3 regions of the Exiguobacterium sp. s101 genome follow, and region 1 is predicted to be linked to each of the others. Evidence: riboswitches for the same ligand, from Rfam matches in the RefSeq annotation. Region 1 holds a riboswitch; each other region holds the start of a gene.

Evidence for each region. A riboswitch is a leader RNA that binds a small molecule or an ion and turns the genes downstream of it on or off. The one in region 1 is predicted to bind thiamine pyrophosphate.
Region 2: it holds a riboswitch for thiamine pyrophosphate, as region 1 does, so the genes downstream of both, tenA (thiaminase II) here and thiT (energy-coupled thiamine transporter ThiT) in region 1, are expected to answer to the same signal.
Region 3: it holds a riboswitch for thiamine pyrophosphate, as region 1 does, so the genes downstream of both, thiW (energy coupling factor transporter S component ThiW) here and thiT (energy-coupled thiamine transporter ThiT) in region 1, are expected to answer to the same signal.

The regions. Positions count from the first base shown of each region.
Region 1 covers NZ_JACSKX010000001.1:237,381-240,504, reverse strand. The annotation lists gene rsgA (ribosome small subunit-dependent GTPase A) at 1-695, shown strand, start outside; gene rpe (ribulose-phosphate 3-epimerase) at 699-1,355, shown strand; TPP riboswitch at 1,376-1,476, shown strand; gene thiT (energy-coupled thiamine transporter ThiT) at 1,550-2,125, shown strand; gene KNO76_RS01235 (thiamine diphosphokinase) at 2,122-2,706, shown strand; gene rpmB (50S ribosomal protein L28) at 2,763-2,951, opposite strand.
Region 2 covers NZ_JACSKX010000005.1:47,664-50,787, forward strand. The annotation lists gene KNO76_RS05915 (pentapeptide repeat-containing protein) at 1-84, shown strand, start outside; gene KNO76_RS05920 (aminoglycoside 6-adenylyltransferase) at 81-908, shown strand; gene KNO76_RS05925 (hypothetical protein) at 959-1,111, shown strand; gene KNO76_RS05930 (ion channel) at 1,119-1,514, opposite strand; TPP riboswitch at 1,651-1,755, shown strand; gene tenA (thiaminase II) at 1,843-2,517, shown strand; gene thiM (hydroxyethylthiazole kinase) at 2,514-3,124, shown strand, end outside.
Region 3 covers NZ_JACSKX010000005.1:18,858-21,981, forward strand. The annotation lists gene KNO76_RS05695 (VOC family protein) at 1-220, opposite strand, end outside; gene KNO76_RS05700 (GNAT family N-acetyltransferase) at 431-907, shown strand; gene KNO76_RS05705 (hypothetical protein) at 902-1,165, opposite strand; gene thiW (energy coupling factor transporter S component ThiW) at 1,226-1,711, opposite strand; TPP riboswitch at 1,778-1,877, opposite strand; gene KNO76_RS05715 (hypothetical protein) at 1,923-2,663, opposite strand; gene KNO76_RS05720 (hypothetical protein) at 2,737-3,124, opposite strand, start outside.

The DNA.
Region 1 (3,124 bases):
ACCATCTCGTCCGACCGCCGATTGCCAACATCGATCAAGCATTTCTCCTCTTTTCAGTAAAAGAGCCAGCATTTTCCTATCATTTACTTGATCGATTCCTCATTCTGATTGAGTCAAAACAGATCCATCCGATCATCGTCTTGACGAAGATGGACTTGCTGAGTGAAACAGAAACCGGACCGATTCAAGAGGCTGCGGATTGCTATCGTGCAATCGGATATGATGTGATTGAGACGTCAACGGAGCTTTCGGATGGAGTCGAGCAAGTACGGAGACTCTTTAAAGGGAAGACGAGTGTCTTCGCCGGGCAGACGGGCGTCGGAAAAAGTTCGCTACTGAATGCAGTCGCACCAGAACTCGAGTTAGCAACCGGTAAAATCTCCAAGTCGCTCGGTCGGGGGAAGCATACGACGCGTCATGTGACGTTGATTCAATTGGCGGACGGACTAGTAGCAGATACACCGGGATTTTCGAGTTTGGAGTTTCCACAGGAACTCGAGACTGATGAGCTCAGATGGTGTTTCCCGGAGTTTGTCGAACGACACGACGATTGCAAGTTCCGAGGATGTGTTCACATCAACGAACCAGGCTGCGCCATTAAACAAGCCGTTCAAGATGGTAAAATTGCTTCAACTCGCTACAATAATTATGTTACCTTTATGGAAGAGTTAAATGATCGAAAACGGAGGTATTGACAGATGATTAAAATTGCACCATCCATTTTAGCTGCCGATTTTGCCAATTTGGAGGCAGAAGTGAAAGCTGTTCAAGAAGCGGGAGCAGACTATATCCATTTCGATGTGATGGACGGTCAGTTCGTGCCAAACATTTCGATTGGTCTACCTGTGCTCGCGAGCTTACGTAAAAAATCAGATATGGTCCTCGATGTGCACTTGATGATTGACCAACCGGAGCGATACGTGGAAGATTTTGTGAAGGCAGGCGCGGATATCGTGACCGTTCATGTGGAAGCAACGAACCATTTGCATCGTGTCTTGCAACAAATCAAAGTGGCTGGTGCGAAATGTGGAGTCGTCTTGAATCCGCATACACCATTGTCGACAATCGAACATGTGCTCCCAGATGTTGATATGGTATTGCTCATGACCGTCAACCCAGGGTTTGGTGGACAAGCGTTCATTGAATCGGTCGTACCGAAAATTTCAGCGCTCAACCAACTGCGTCAGGATCGCCAACTTGATTTTGAAATTGAAATCGATGGTGGGGTCAACGAAGAGACGGCGAAACATTGCATCGATGCGGGTGCCGATGTACTAGTTGCCGGTTCGGCCATCTACAATCAACCGGATTATAAAGCAGCCATCGATAGCATTCGTGGCGCATCTCGTGTATAATCAACTATAGAACAACAAGATATTGTCGCAAGGGGTGTCACATGATGTGGCTGAGAGGCATACGCTAACCCTTTGAACCTGTTCCGTTCACACGGACGTAGGGATGTGGCGAAAATGCACGTTGCGAATCTAAGCAGCATGGCGTTTACGTCATGCTGCTTTTTGTCGTTCAAACAGTTAAAGGAGGAAGAAAGATGAAATCACGTTTTAAATTACAAGCGCTCATCGAAATTTCATTGTTTGCGGCGCTCGGGCTAATCTTTGATTTACTCATCCCATACCGCTTGCCACAAGGGGGCTCGATTAGTCTAGCGATGCTCCCGATCTTTGTGATGGCATTCCGTCACGGATTGAAAGGGGGACTTGCGACAGGTGCACTCGTCGGGACGCTTCAACTGTTGTTCGGTGCCTACATCTTCACGCCTGTACAGTTCTTGCTCGACTATACGGTCGCTTATGGCCTCGTCGGTATGGCGGGTGTGTTTGCTGGTCGTGTGAAACAGGCGGCCGGTCAAGGTGCAACAAAGACACTCGCGACATATTTGGTGCTCGGTGCCTTGATCGGGTCGGTGTTGCGTTACGCGGCACATGTCATCTCGGGTATCGTCTTTTTCGCCGAGTATGCGGAAGGCCCGGTCGTAGCGTATTCACTCGGTTATAACGCGACGTACATGGCCCCATCCTTTATTATTTCAGCCATCGTATTAGTATTACTCTTTACAACAGCTCCACGTTTCACACGTGTAGCTACACGGGACATTCGTCAATGAATGTCTTGATCGTCGCGGCAAGTCCGGAAGTTATTCCTTTACCGCGTCGTGCCGATTATGTCATCGGTGTTGATGGAGGTTATCAGAGACTGTTAGATGAAGGGATTGAACCGGACGTTGTGGTCGGAGATTTTGACTCGTTTGTGGGAAAACCACCGAAAGAAGCGTTACGCTATCCGTCCGAGAAAGATGTGACGGACCTTGAGATTGCGCTTCAGTTGGCAAGAGAGCGAGGGGCAACGAGGATGCACGTATACGGGGCGCTCGGTGGGCGAGTCGATATGACGTTCGCGAACGTCGGTTTGCTCGAGAAGTATCCTGAGATGGTTTTGCATGGGAATGGTCAAACAGTCTATCTCGTTAAAGCCGGTGATTATAGCTTTTCAAAAAAAGAAGGCTACTATTTGTCTTTCATACCTTGGAAGACAGCGACTATTTCTATTGATGGTGTCAAGTACCCGCTCGAACATCATGACATCAAGAGTGAAGAAGCGCTGACGATTTCCAATGAATGGACTGAAGCATTTGCCCGATTGACGGTTCATCGGGGGATCGTTCTCGTCATGGTCGTCAAAAAATAAGCAAAAAAAATCCCATCGGCGAATGCCGCTGGGATTTATTCGTTCGTGTATAAGTATTATACGCGTTCAACGAGACCAGATTTAAGTGCGCGAGCTGAAACCCAAACGCGTTTCGGTTTACCGTCAACGAGAATACGAACTTTTTGTACGTTCACACCCCAAGTACGTTTTGTCTTGTTGAGTGCGTGCGAACGGTTGTTACCTGATTTAGGTGATTTACCTGTTACGTAGCATTTACGTGCCATGCGTTTCCCCTCCTTTTTTATGTGGGTTCGTCCTAATAGACACTCGTTTATATTAGCACGGCTTTTTTCCCGATGCAACTAGAAAATCATACCATGACAAGAAAAAAACTTGACATTACTCGCAAGGATTTGAATAATGAATGAGGTTATCGCGCTAATTGACCGAGTTTCTG
Region 2 (3,124 bases), on a different contig from region 1:
TTGAACGTGACGTTACAGCAAACAAAATTAGACGCGATGCAGGCGATCCAAGTCGCGCGCTCATTGGGGGCGATTGTAGAATGAAGCCGGAACAAATCATTGAACAGCTGGTTGCGTTCGCAACAGAACGTGAATACATCCGAACGGTCGTCTTGAACGGCTCGCTCGTCAATCCGAACATCCGACCAGACCCGTATCAGGATGTCGATCTTGCCTTTTACGTAGAAGATGTAAGAGCGGTTGCGGCCGATCGCTCATGGATCGACATGTTTGGAGAGGTCTTGATTATGCAGACACCTGAGACGTCTGATCCCGAACGACATGTAACGTTTTTAGTGCAATATGTAGACGGACACCGTATTGATTTGACGATTCGGCGTGTTGATCAACTTGAAGCGATGCTCGAAGCCGACTCGCTCAGTCAAATCATCTTTGACCGAGATAATCATCCAGATGTGACGCCGTCAGACACATCGTATCGTGTGAAACATCCGTCTGCTGACGAGTATGCGGCTTGTTGGAATGAGTTTTGGTGGGTGTCGCTCTATGTCGTCAAAGGAATCAAGCGGCATCAAGTGCTATATGCGCTCGACCACCTCGACATCATGCGGAATATGCTCCGTCAGATGATGGAATGGAACATCGGTTATGCGACAGATTTCTCGGTGAATCTTGGGAAGTCAGGGGACGGGATGCGCGACCATTTACCGGAAGAGTTATGGGAGATGCTCGGGGCGACGTATGCCTCGGCTGAACTGAGCGCCATTGAGGACACGCATGACCGATTACAATCACTCTTTTTCTTTTGCGCGCAACGCGTCGCCGAACAAGGACATTTCGTATTTCGGGAGGAAGAAGCGAGACGCGTCCGTGCTGCATGTGCAACACTTCGACATTCGAACGATTAATGACGGCGAGAGCCGGGAAACGCTCCTTATAGAGAAAGGAGCGTTTTTTCATGAATCCATATACGACATTTATTGCCCTTTTAGTCGGAAGTCTCGTCCTCTTTGTCGGCATTCGTTTAAAGAAATGGCCAATCGTTTTGGTTGCGATGCTTCCTCTTGGTCTCGTCGCGTTCAATATGTTTTTGCTCATCACCGGACGCTAGAAAATCTTCACTCGTCTTTCTGATACATCGATTTGATGAAGAAGGCACTCGGTAATAAAATACCGATTGCGCCTTCGATGATAGCGAATAATCGGGTCAATCCGATTGGCAACAAATCACCAAAGCCAATCGATAGTAGGGTGACCCCGCTGAAGTACAGGAGGTTTTCCCAAGTCGGTTCGACAGCATTCATGGATTCGAGTGAGGTCACAAGAATGACTGAATCGCGAGATAGCGCATAATAAATCAACGTGAACCCTAACATGACACCAAATAGGCTGACGAATAACTGAGCGAACAACCTCCCATCAAATCCTGTCTGTTTATACGTTTGACGTTTGAAAAACCAAAACACGTTCAAGCTGATGAAGAGTAATGCAATCGTCAATAAAATCGTATTCATTCTGTCCACATCCTTTTCTTATCAATGTGCTTCCTTACCCATTCCCGAAGCGAAGAATGAAAAACGGGATCGGAAAAGGTTTGCAATTGATGAAAAAATTGATAGAATGTGGTCGAAGACGACTGAATTTCATAATGTTTGCCACTAGGGGAGTCGCGTTACGCGGCTGAGATGGACATGGTCCAGACCCTTTGAACCTGATCTAGTTCACGCTAGCGTAGGGAAGTGGGCGAAACGACTCATATGGCTTCACCTAGATATGACTGTTCGAGACGCCGCTTCCGTTATGGGAGGCGGCGTCTTTTATCTGTTATAAGGGGGATTTCATATGAAATTTACAGATCACTTACGTCAGGAAGCAGATGGATTGTTTGAAGCAAGCTTTCATCACCCGTTTGTCCGTTCACTCGGAGAAGGAACGCTCGATGAGAAGAAGTTCAGACATTACGTCATGCAAGACTCTTATTATTTGAATCAGTTTTCGAAAGTGCAGGCGAAGGGGGCGACGCTCGCACCGACGATGGAACTATCAAGCCGTTTTTTAACACATGCCTTACACACGATTGAGGCGGAACTCTCACTTCATCGAGAGTTCTTTACGATGCTCGACGTGACGGATGTCGAATTGGCGACATTCGAGCCGGCTCCGACCACTTATGCGTATGCGCTCCATATGCAACAGGCAGGACCGACACTCGGGGACGTGCTCGCGTCGATCCTTCCGTGCTACTGGGTGTATTACGAGATTGGCGAACGTCTTAAAGACAAGCGTCCTGATCATCCGATTTATTCGGCCTGGATTGCGACGTATGGCTCAGAGTGGTTCCGTGAATTGGTGGAAGAACAAATCGATCGATTAGATGAGCTCGCAGGACAAGCGACAGAAGAAGAGCGTGTGCGTTATACGAAACTGTTCTTGAAGAGTTGCTATTACGAAGTCGCTTTTTGGGAAATGGCTTGGACACTTGAGTCGTGGACATTGTCACAGGAGGTCAACCAATGAGACATGAGATTTGGAGTGAGATTCGGAAGCAGGCACCGCTCGTTCACAACATCACGAACACAGTCGTGGCGAATTTTTCGGCGAATGGACTGCTCGCCATCGGTGCCTCTCCCGTCATGGCGGATGCAATCGAAGAAGTGGCAGAGATGACATTTATAAGTGATGCGCTCGTGTTAAATATCGGGACACTTAGTACGATGACCGAAGCCACGATGATTCGTGCAGGGCAGGCGGCGAACGAGGCAGAATGCCCCATTGTACTCGACCCGGTCGGAGTCGGGGCGACGTCATTCCGACGAGATGTGGTCGAACGTATTTTGCGTCACGTGCGTGTCACGGCCATTCGAGGAAATGCAGGAGAAATCGCGACGTTGATTGGTGTCGATTGGGCAGCTCGTGGTGTCGATGCTGGAGACGGCGCATGCGAACCGCGACAATTGGCGCTTGAAGCAGCGAAACGATACGGATGTGTCGTGGCCGTGACTGGAAAAGAAGATATGGTCAGCGACGGGAACGTCGTCATGGAAATACACGGCGGGACGAAACGCATGACTGAGACGACCGGTACGGGATGTTTACTCAGTGCAGTGGTCGGAGCTTGTCTAGC
Region 3 (3,124 bases), on a different contig from region 1:
GGACGGGACCGGCCATATGTTTCGAATAATCTTGTAACGTTTCATTCGTTTTAGCAGTCTGGAGCTCGATATAAAAATCACCGAGCTTGAGCCAACTGTTGAAGTCACGCGTATGGAAGTTTCGCGACTCTTGGACAAGTTCAAAACCGAGTGCTTCGTAAAATGTCTTGGACGCAAGATAGTCAGGCGTTTGGATACAGATATGATGGATTTGTTTCATTAGGATGGTTCCTCTCATTCAATTTTGATGAAGTGTACGATATGGCCTAGTCAAATACTAAGCGGATGAAGCTATGATGTGAAAAAGACGACAACTTCCCATTTATTTTAGTGTACCGAACGCGTGCTTTTGAAGATACGGGGTAAGAAACTTTTTACGGAAGAAATCGTATGGAAGAGAGAAAAGGATAGAAACCAATGAGGTGAAAGCATGAAAGGAAATGAAATCACGATTCAACCGATTGATGCAGTCAATCGAGATGCGGTCATCGCTCTGACAGTGGACGAGAAACAATCCCGATTCATCGAGACAAATGCCGAGTCGCTTCAAGAGATGGCTGAGGATACGAAATATAATTGGCAGAGCTATGCATTTTATGACGGTGAGCGACCGGTTGGCTTCATGATGGTCGGAGCAGAAAACCAGACAGAACGGTATGTGTGGCTCGATCGTTTCATGATGGATCAAAACGAACAGGGGAAAGGTGTTGGAACGAAGTGCCTACGCATGGCGGTGGACTGGATTCAGACAAAATATGATGTCGATGATATCATCCTGAGCCTCCATCAAGAGAATGAAGCTGCGAAACGATTTTATGCGAAGAACGGCTTTGTCGACAGCGGCTTAATTGATGAATGGAATGGTGAAGCGATTTGGGTCTATCATACAAAAAACCGACCGTCATGAGTCGGTCGGATTCTCGGCTGGACTTGTTGTTTTTGTAGCATTCATGCCCATCGAAAAGAGAACGATAGCTGCAAAGAAGAATAGGGTAACGAACCAGTTTTGGAGAAACGGATCGACAAACGTCGGTTTTTCCAACCAACTCCCGGTTGAGATTTCGGCGTACCAACGTATGTAGAGTGCGATGCGTTCGAGTGTGTATAAGAGTCCGGACAAAAACAACAACATACCACCCGCTACAAGTTGATTGAAACGAGACATAAAACCCCTCCTCTATAGATGTTGTCTATAGTTTACCATTTCCATCCAATTGAGGGGCTTTTATTTGAGTATACTCGGTCGCAACTGTTTGACGCGTGACAAGACGAGCCAACCGAGAAGCGCGCCGGTCAAACTAGAGGCCAGGAACGCCGGGACGAAGAAGAAAGCACCGAACGTCGAGCCCATCAACAGTTTCGCGTACGGGACGGCAATCAACGAAGCGATAACCCCAGTCCCGATGATTTCTCCGAGAGCGGCAGCATAGAAGCGGTTCGTGCGAACGAAGAAAATGCCGGCAAGAAACGCGCCAATCATGCCACCGGGGAACGCGAGCAGTGACCCTGTGCCGGTCATGACGCGAATGAGTCCGGTCACGAATGCGACGAGGACGGCTCCGATTGGGCCGATGGTGACTGCGGCAATCACGTTCACCATATGCTGAATCGGATAAGCGCGGGCGACACCTGTGGGAATCGAGATGAACATCGAGCCGACGACGGCGATGGCCACGAGCATCGCCATCCAAGTGAGTTGTTGAATACGCATGAATAATCTCCTTTCAAAATAAAAACGCCACGTTTCCAGACGGAAAAATGGCGTGGATATACAGAGACGTATCCCAAGCCACTTCCCTACGCTGGTATGAGCCAGATCAGGTTCAAAGGGTCCGGCACAATGCCGTCTCAGCCCGAAGGCTCCCCTAGTGGTCGTTTATTGATTTGAGTATAGCATAGCTAAAATCGGAAAATGGGCGAAATTATCCCTCATTCTTGGCTAACAGGTCCTCATAGTCCTTCTCGTTCCAAAAGAGCGGTGAGATGGATTCGGGACCTTTTAATATTTCTCCATCCTGGTCGTATACGATGGCATATCCGCTCGCGACATCGAATACGAACAAGTCGGCAGTGACTTCGGTCACGCCGTTCCCGGCGATGATCACGTCATCGATTGGGTCCCGGGCCAGTTCGACGCCCGCTTCATCGAGTTCGACGAGGAGGGCTGACGTGTAGGCATGGCGGTCATAGACCGTTTGGAATTCATCCTGCGTGAGGACGACATCGGTAGGTGGAGCACTTGTACCGAATTTACGATTTTCAATCTCTTCGACGTATTGAAGGAAGGATTCCTCCTGCCAGAATAGCGGAGCGACCGACTCAGATCCATTGATCACCGTTCCGTCCTGATTATCGAAAATGGTAGCATACGTCCCGTCATCGAGCTTGAATGGGTAAATATCCGCATACGTATGCTCGAGGCCGTTTCCGGCGATGATGACGCGTTCGAACGTCTCGCGAAACGGTTTGATTCCTTGTTGTTCAAGGGCAGTAAGGAGCGGTTTCGTTTGTTCATATTGGTCATAGACGTCTTTAAAGTCCTCACGTGTCCATTCTGTGATGGGTTCATCCGGTGATTCGATTGGAATCGGATTGTCTGCCACTGTATCCGTACAACCTGTGAGTAAAAGTGCACTTAATCCGAACATCGCCCATCGTCTCATGATTTCATCCCCTCAACTTACATTTTCCACCATTTTATCATTCATGACGAAAAAGCAGAACCTGTGCACATTCTCACTCGGGGTGAGGACGTGTCGCATAGTGATCGAGTGTGTTCTTGAAGTGAAGTATATCGTCTTCAGAAATCGTCACACCTGAGGAGGTGCCGTAGCGAACCGCATGATAAACAGATGGGTTCATCGGTAAATCGATGCGTTGGAACCACTCTTGCAATGTCTCATGAGCACGCAATCGTTTGACTGGTACGAGAGATTGGTTGAATGTGATCAATACATCGCGAATCGGGACGTTCGTGAACGCTGTGAGCGTCGAAATGGACGAAGCGTTCTGGTTCTGCACATCTTGTGGGTACAAGTCTGTGCTTGAATCAGCATGATCTCGTGCGCGCGCCAAACGTTGCTTCCGTTTTCGATAGATATAAAAGGACAGACAACCGAGCGCA